DNA from 4 places in the Abyssisolibacter sp. ZYX002 genome. Region 4 is predicted to be linked to each of the others. Evidence: predicted binding sites of a transcription regulator. Region 4 holds the regulator's gene; each other region holds the start of a gene.

Region 1 (2,215 bases), on a different contig from region 4:
GTAGTTAATATGGCAAGAATGAAAGGACCACGTTTTAAGCAATGTAGAAGACTTGGTTTAAACGTATGTGGTCACCCAAAAGCAATGAAGCGCGCTGGTAATGGAACTAGCAGAGCTGATAGAAAGCTATCAAGCTATGGCTTACAACTTTTGGAAAAACAAAGACTAAGAGGATATTACGAGGTGCTTGAAAAGCAGTTTAGAAAATATGTTGACAAAGCAGCTAAATCTGACGGAATTACTGGTGACGTTTTAATCCAAAGCTTAGAGTGTAGATTAGATAATCTTGTATACAGAGCAGGATTAGGTAACTCTATACGTCAAGCTCGTCAAATGGTAACTCACGGACATATTCTTGTAAACGGCCGTAAGGTTGATATTCCATCATATGATGTGAAACCAGGAGATGTTATTAGCTTAAGAGAGAAATCTAGAAAGAATTCAATGTTCGTTGAAAACTTCCAAGAAGGTGGATTCAACTTAGATTACATTGAAAAAGATATAGATGGATTCAGTGCTAAGCTAATAAGAGTACCTGAAAGAGATATAGTGCCGATAGAAATAGAAGAGCAACTTATTGTTGAATTCTACTCTCGTAAATAATGCCTATTTAATAGTCTGCTTAACAATAAGCAGACTATTTTTTATATTGCTTGAAATGGCAAGATATTGTGTAGGGATTTGCTTATTATGATAATTGTAATTCAAAGTACAAGTTAAAAAAAAGTAACATTTTAACTAGAAGAGAAAGTTAAAGCAGAATACCGTTGTAGACATAATCATAAGCATAGTTATATAAATAATTATTAAATATAATTAAAAAACTAAATGTTGCAATATACAGTCAATATCAATTATAATATATTATTGTGGGAATAGAGAAAACTAAGGTTGATTAGGGCCTTATTGTTTTTTGGTTATAAGATGTTATTTATTAGTAAAATGTTAAAAAGTTAACAAACATAACGAACCTAACAGTAAATTAACTAGTATGTATAACAGCAAAGGAGGTTTTCATGGAAAAAGTAATTAGAAAAAATAAAAAATATAAATCTATTCTGGACACGCTATTATTCTTAAGTATTATGATTTTTTTCTTTGGTTATGTTGGTATGACTATGGGTGTTGCAAATATGTTTTCAACGATTATGGAGACGGCATATGATTTATTAGTAAAGACGGTATTATATATAATGGGGATAGCTGTTCTAGCTGGAGCATTTGGTAAATTAGCTACAGAGTTTGGAATTGTAAGGATATTAAACAAGTTGTTTTCTCGTATAATGAGACCTATATTCAATTTACCAGGAGTAGCATTTATGGGTATTATAACTACATATTTATCAGACAATCCTGCAATAATATCACTTGCGAAGGATAAAAAATATTTGAGCTATTTTAATGAAGAAGAAGTACCATGCTTATGCAATATAGGAACAGCATTTGGTATGGGATTAATAGTTACTACGTTTATGATAGGAAAAGGTTTTTTTAAAGAAGCTATGGTTGGTAACGTAGGGGCATTTATAGGAAGTATAGTAAGTGTTAGATTGATGTCACGTAAAACTAAGAAGGCATTGAGAAATGGATACAAGGTAGAAACTCCTAAGAAACAAATTAAGGGAATGGATACTATGTTGGAAGAAAATGATGGTACATTTTTTGAAAGATTCTTAAGTGCTTTCCTAGAGGGTGGAAAGCTAGGGGTAGATATAGGACTTAGTATTATACCAGGTGTACTTGTTATATGTACAGTAATAATGATGCTAACGTTTGGACCAGCAGATCCATCGGTAGGGTACCAAGGTCTTGCATCTGAAGGTGTTAGATTGTTACCTAAGCTAGGAGAATACTTATCGCCAATAATTAAACCTTTATTTGGTTTCACTAGTCCAGAGGCGATAGCTTTCCCGATAACATCATTAGGAGCAGTAGGAGCAGCACTAAGTTTAATACCATCGTTCTTGAAAAATGGTTTTATAAGTGGAAATGATATAGCAGTGTTTACAGCAATGGGGATGTGTTGGAGTGGATTTTTAAGTACACATGTTTCAATGTTAGATACATTAGGATATAGAGGATTGATATCAAAAGCAATATCAAGCCATTTTGTAGGCGGCTTAATAGCAGGAATATCAGCACATTTTATTATGGTAATATTGAATCAAGTAGTTGTACTATTTTAATATATTTGATGAGGAGTGTTCTAGAAAAT
Region 2 (2,215 bases), on a different contig from region 4:
GCACAAAATATTGAAAATGAATTGGTTAAGTAAAGTATATCAGCTTAACTATGTGAGCCATTTGCTTACTTAGTTGAGCTTTTCTGTTTTTAACTCATCATATAAAAAATTTATCTGGTTTTTCTCAACTTTTCAAGCCTGACCCCATTTTGCCCACAAAAAATAACGAGTCATACTCAGAGCATGACCCGAAATCTATTCTTCTATAAATTCAATTTAATCTTTAATTTGTCTAACATATCCTTAGTCATAGAATCTAAATTATATTTAGGATCCCAACCCCATTCAGCTCTAGCAGCTGAATCATCTAATGAATCTGGCCAAGAATTTGCTATGTTTTGCAATACTGAATTCACATCGTAATTCATTGTGAAATCAGGTATTATCTTTTTAATAGAACTATATATATCTTCTGGACAGAAGCTCATTGACGCTATGTTGAAAGCATTTCTGTGTATAAGCTTGCTAGGATCTGCTTCCATTAAGTTAACTATTGCATCTAAAGCATCTGGCATGTACATCATATCCATGTAAGTATTTTTATCAAGTGGACATGTGAACTTCTTCTCTTTTAATGCCTCATAATAAATATGAACTGCATAGTCAGTCGTTCCTCCACCTGGTAGAGTTTCGTATGATATTAGTCCTGGGAATCTTACCCCTCTTGTGTCTACTCCAAACCTTTTATAATAATAATCACATAAAAGTTCTCCAGCTACTTTTGTAACTCCATACATAGTGGTTGGTCTTTGAATTGTGTCTTGTGGTGTATTAACCTTTGGAGTATCAGGACCAAAAGCTGCTATTGAACTAGGTGTAAATACTCCGCACCCCTCTTCTCTAGCTACTTCTAAGATATTGAATAATCCACCCATATTTACATTGTATGCTGCTGATGGTTTATTTTCTCCCACTGCTGATAATATAGCTGCTAGGTGTACTACCCAATCAACGTTATGTTTTTTTACAGCTTGAAAAATCTGATTAGGATCTGTAACATCAACTTGCTCATATAATCCATGTGTAGTAACGTTTTCACTTCTACCACTAGCAATTACATTATTTTCTCCGTAAACATCTCTTAATTTAACAACTAGTTCTGATCCTATTTGACCCAAAGCACCTGTCACTAAAACTTTTTTCAAAAAAGACACCTCCTAAATTGTAAATACATTTCTTTAATACTAGTACAAATTTAGTCGTTTATATATTGCATATTCATTGTAATTTATTGTAGAAAAATTGTCAATCAATAATTACCAATAAATTTAATAAATTTACACTTTGTTAACAGAAATGCATGTTTTTTTGCCTAAAACCAAAACAAAGCCTAATAAACCAAGACTTTGTTAGTATACATAAATCTAATTTTATACACTTACCCTTAAAGATAAATGACATTGTCAATAACTCTAACTCGCAGAGTAAAGTGTTTTATTTATGCCTAACTCTATATTCTTTATTTCTCTATCAAAAGAATATAATAGATAGAAACATAAATCAAGTACAATAACACATTATTAAGAAAATAAAATATCTTATATTTTCTCTTTTGCAAGAATTTCTAAATCATAATAATTTGTTATATAGCTTTGAACTAAATTCGTTATCTTTTCAGTATTATGAATTGAAAGTTCTTCTTTTACACCATATACTTTCATGCCTGCTCTAGTTCCAGCTAGAACTCCTGCATATGTGTCTTCAAATACGATACACTCATCAGGCTTAACTTCTAGTGATGCTGCAACTTTAAGAAATACATCTGGATTTGGTTTTCCTTTGCCAGCTTCACAAGATGTTATTAATATATCAAAGTGATCTAATACATCATTAGATATTAGGACTGCTTGAGCAAGTTCTCTAGAATTACTTGTTCCTATCCCCATCTTTATACCGTTCTCTTTTAAATAGTTTATAAAATCTCTTGCACCTTCTCTTAATCTTACTTCATTACTATAATACTCAAGAGCTAATTTATTCCACTCTTCTTTTATTTCATCTACTGACTCTTCTAACCCAAATCTGTCTTTGAAATATACAGCTGTTTCAGTAAAACTCATTCCTTCAATATCATCAATTAAATCTGTTGGTATATCATGCAGCCTATCTTTTAAATACTTAAAATCTATACTTTTCCAAACCCACATTGAATCTACTAGTGTCCCATCTAAATCAAATATAACCGCTTTTATGTTTTTTAACATTTTTTCTCTCC
Region 3 (2,215 bases), on a different contig from region 4:
CTAATATAACAGCCTTTTTTAATGCTTCATCAAATGAATTAGCCTTATACATAGCTAATATTGGAGATAATTTTTCATGTGCAAATGGTTCTTTCAAATCTGTAGATTCTACTTCACCAATTAAAACCTTAGTAGCTTCAGGCACATTTATGCCAGCCATTTTAGCTATTTTATGAGCAGATTGTCCCACTATATCAGCATTTAAAGTTCCATCTATTAATATTATCTTTCTTACTTTATCTAGTTCATCTTTAGCTAATATATATGCCCCTTTAGCTAAAAACTCTGCTTTAACTTCATTATATATACTGTCCATTACAATTACAGATTGCTCTGAAGCACATATAACACCATTGTCAAAGCTTTTTGATAGAAGTATCGAACTTACAGCCATTTTTATATGAGCAGTATCATCGATTATTGCAGGAGTGTTTCCAGCTCCAACTCCTATAGCTGGCTTTCCTGATGAATAAGCAGCTTTAACCATGCCTGGTCCACCTGTTGCTAATATCATATCACTTTCAGCCATTACAACTTTAGACATTTCTATAGATGGCTTATCTATCCATCCTATTATCCCTTTAGGTGCACCTGCTTTAACTGCTGCTTCTAAAACTATTTTTGCTGCTTCTATGGTAGCTCTTTTAGCTCTTGGATGAGGAGAAAAAATTATACCATTTCTAGTTTTTAAGCAAATAAGGGCTTTAAATATTGCTGTAGATGTCGGATTTGTAGTAGGTACAATAGCAGCTACAACTCCTATAGGTTCAGCTATTTTAGCTATACCAAACGCACAGTCCCTTTCTATCACACCACAAGTTTTGGTTGCTCTGTATTGATTATATATATATTCAGAAGCAAAATGATTCTTTATCACTTTATCTTCAACAATTCCCATTCCTGTTTCTTCAAAAGCTAATTTAGCTAGCTTTATTCTAGAATTATTTGCTGCTATAGCAGCTGCTCTAAATATCTTATCTACCTTTTTTTGAGGAAAAGTAGAAAACTCTTTTTGTGCTTTTTTAATTTCATCAATTTTCTTCCTTAATTCTTTAACATTAGTTACTGGCATATTATATCACCTCAACTTTATTTTTTAGTCTAGAAAATCTTATATTTTACTATATACAACTAAGAAAGTTGATTCTAATATCTAAGTTATTAGAAAATTTCTTTGTTTTGTGTGTTAATTATATAACAATGTTTTTTTGTTTGCAAGTATTTTTTTATTGTATATTAATCTATTTTTTACAAAATAATACTTTTATTATTTTTTGTTAACATTAGATATTTACAATAATAATTTACTCAAATTAAGTTCCAATCTCTATTTGCAGTGTTTATTGTATACAATATGTAGTGATTATTATGCTATTTTTGGTTAATATTTTAACAATTTCTTAAAACTTTTTTTATCATACATTCACTTAATCGTATCATTTTGATATAAATTAACTTTTAAGGTCTATATAAATATAAACTATTAGCTTTCTTTAATATTTTTTTAATTCACATACTTGCAGATAACCTGTGTATAATTACAAAGTACGTGCTCTTTTGTCAGTAAATATTGAAAATCTTAGTATATCATGAACTCAGATATAGACTCTATGTGGTGATTATTGACGCTTACTATAAATAATAAGTAACAGCACTAGAAACTTATATAAATAAACATAAAAAACCCATCATAGGCGTTCATACCTAAAACGGGCTAGATAAACGAATAACAACAAGCTATAAGACATCTTGTACCTTATACTCTCTTAATTCACTAGTATCTTCTATTATCCGTACAATACCACTTGAACCATCAACCTCTAACAAATCCCCATCCTTAATAATCTTCTGTACGTTACTGATCCCACTCACACAAGGAATACCATACTCCCTAGCAATAATAGCACCATGCTGGAGAGGGCCTCCAACTTCAAGTACAACACCCGCTGCATTGACAAATATGGGCGTCCATGCAGGTTCTGTTGCCCTAGTGACTAGAATTTCTCCTAGCTCTAACGCTTTCTCATAAGGTGAATGTAATACCTTAGCTCTTCCTCTTACGATTCCTGGTGCAATAGGATCACCGATGATATCTCCGTTTTCACCCTTTCTTATTGGACGGTATATCTTTCCTCTACTGTCGATAATATTGGGCCAGTCTTTTATATGCTCTACCTCTTTATAAGGCGCTAAATTCTTATCTCTTGCTTTCATC
Region 4 (2,215 bases):
CTTGTAATTCTTCTTTTGTAGATATTTCGTTTATATCTATAAATTCATCTATCTTATCTAAGTGTAATGCAGCTGCTATTTTATTTACCATTTTTATTGATGTTCCTAATATTAGTAGTTTCTTTGGATGCTGTATTCTCAGCGCATCTAGTACACTTACTTTATGGTCTTCATCTAAAAAAACAGCTCTTTTTGTTGCACTTATCTTTGTGCTCTCACTCTTTGCGGATACACCTGTAATTATTTTATTTCCTTTAATTAATAATCCATCATCTATAATATATTGTATGTTATGTTTTTTTGCCACCAGCATAGCTTTATAGCTTTTTCCTGTGCCACTCTTACCAACTAATGCAAATACCTTCATTGTATCCTCCTTAAATAAAAAGGTTGTCTCAAACTGAATTTCTTTAGTCAAAATCCACTAGTTTTGAAACAACCTAAAGGAGCTTTAAAGAGCTCCTTGGTCACTGTTCTTCATCAAAAATGATAGTGTAAACAAACTTTCGTTTAAATGAACATTCTCTATAACTACACCTTCTGGCACTTTTAAATCAGTCGGTGCAAAATTCCAAATACCTTTTACACCATTATTTGCCAGTATATCTGCTATCTCCTGACTTCCTTCTTTAGGAGTACATATTATACCTATTTCAATGTTGTTAGCTTCGATATAGCTTTCAAGTTCATCTATATCATGAATCTTTATCCCTCTAATGTTTAGACCTATCATTTTTGGGTTTTTGTCAAATAAAGCAGTTACTCTAAAACCTGCTGATAAAAACCCTTTGTAATTTGCTATTGCTTGACCTAAGTTACCTGCCCCTATCAAAATAGTTTCGTAAGTCCTATCTAGACCTAATATTTTACCAAGTTGACTATGGAGATCTTCTACGTTGTATCCATAGCCTTGTTGTCCAAAACCTCCAAAATTGTTCAAATCTTGCCTAATTTGTGAAGCGGTAAATCCTGTTAGTTTACTCAACTCTCCAGAAGATATTCTCATAATATCCTTTTCTTTCAAGTCTGATAAATACCTGTAATATTTAGGTAATCTCCTAACAACCGCCATAGAAACTTTATTGTTTTTAGCCATAAAATATCCCTCTCTACTTTTATCACTTATTTTATAGTTTATATAAAATAGGAAATAAAATACTAACATCATCATGAAATTACTAAATTATTTACACTTTTGTGTTAATTATAAAACAATCTTTACGTTTTAGTCAATCTTTTTGATGATATTTCTTCATGACTAGACAAAGCATATTATCTATTTTATTGTAGTTTCGTGATAATATCAATGTAATCAGCATGAATAAATAATAATCATTCACTTGTCAAAATTATATCAATGTAAACTACTGTTACCAGTCCATTGCTTTCTATCTACAAATATCAAATAATCTAAGTTACATCATATTATAATACAATTCTTATACGTTTTCTATATGAATATTAAAAAAAATTAAAATTTAATATGAAATATTATTTTCAGAGTAGAAGCAAATTGCGTTCTCTCCACATTTTAGTAAAAAATCAAATTCAAGGCAACTAATATATTGTTTTTTCTATAATCTTACTAAAAATTGTTTAATTTAAGCTCTATATTTGCATAATACACTAATATTAATGTATTATATAAGTTGAAACACTGAATTTTAAGCTTTAGTTTTAGGAGGACATCATGATTGTATTATCATGTACTAATATAAGCAAAACTTATGTAACTGACAAAATTTTAGATAACGTCACTTTTTCTATTAATGCTGGTGAGAAAATTGGCCTTATTGGTATTAATGGTGCTGGTAAATCTACATTGTTTAATATATTGACTGGTAAAATTTCAAGTGATGATGGTCAAATATATACATCTAAAACATCAAAAATAGGTTATATGAAGCAACACACTAGCGTAGATAGTTCTAAGAATATTTATGATGAGTTACTTGAAATATTTAAACCTGTCATTGAACTTGAGAAAACACTTAGATCCCTAGAAAATGAAATAAGTGAAAAAAGTCAGGATCACGATTCTAAAGAATTTGAAAAGCTTCTTGACAAATACTCTAAGCTCACTGATGAATTTGAGAAAAGTAATGGATATGGATACGACAGTCAAATTAAAGGTGTTTTGGTTGGTTTAGGTTTTAATAGTAGTGATTTTTATAAACCAATAAACCAGCTTAGTGGAGGACAAAAAACTAGAGTA

The links. The regulator Rex, encoded in region 4, represses fermentation and respiration genes when NADH is low (regulators of the CRP and FNR family bind a similar motif). The targets are predictions, from matches to a motif close to ATTGTTAANNNNTTAACAAT.
Region 1: P3X86_RS00760 (CD0519/CD1768 family membrane protein) is a predicted target of Rex. The motif match lies at 942-961, and genes of this name have one in related genera.
Region 2: P3X86_RS11130 (L-threonine 3-dehydrogenase) is a predicted target of Rex. The motif match lies at 1,231-1,250, and genes of this name have one in related genera.
Region 3: adhE (bifunctional acetaldehyde-CoA/alcohol dehydrogenase) is a predicted target of Rex. The motif match lies at 1,183-1,202, and genes of this name have one in related genera.

Annotation. Positions count from the first base shown of each region.
Region 1 is NZ_JARMXH010000001.1:170,141-172,355, forward strand. Features, by position in the region: gene rpsD (30S ribosomal protein S4) at 10-603, shown strand; gene P3X86_RS00760 (CD0519/CD1768 family membrane protein) at 1,017-2,186, shown strand.
Region 2 is NZ_JARMXH010000003.1:231,616-233,830, reverse strand. Features, by position in the region: gene P3X86_RS11135 (flavodoxin family protein) at 1-33, shown strand, start outside; gene P3X86_RS11130 (L-threonine 3-dehydrogenase) at 204-1,154, opposite strand; gene P3X86_RS11125 (HAD family hydrolase) at 1,539-2,204, opposite strand.
Region 3 is NZ_JARMXH010000002.1:312,000-314,214, forward strand. Features, by position in the region: gene adhE (bifunctional acetaldehyde-CoA/alcohol dehydrogenase) at 1-1,072, opposite strand, end outside; gene P3X86_RS07450 (PEP/pyruvate-binding domain-containing protein) at 1,738-2,215, opposite strand, start outside.
Region 4 is NZ_JARMXH010000010.1:27,463-29,677, forward strand. Features, by position in the region: gene P3X86_RS18850 (Asp23/Gls24 family envelope stress response protein) at 1-367, opposite strand, end outside; gene P3X86_RS18855 (redox-sensing transcriptional repressor Rex) at 452-1,096, opposite strand; gene P3X86_RS18860 (ABC-F family ATP-binding cassette domain-containing protein) at 1,691-2,215, shown strand, end outside.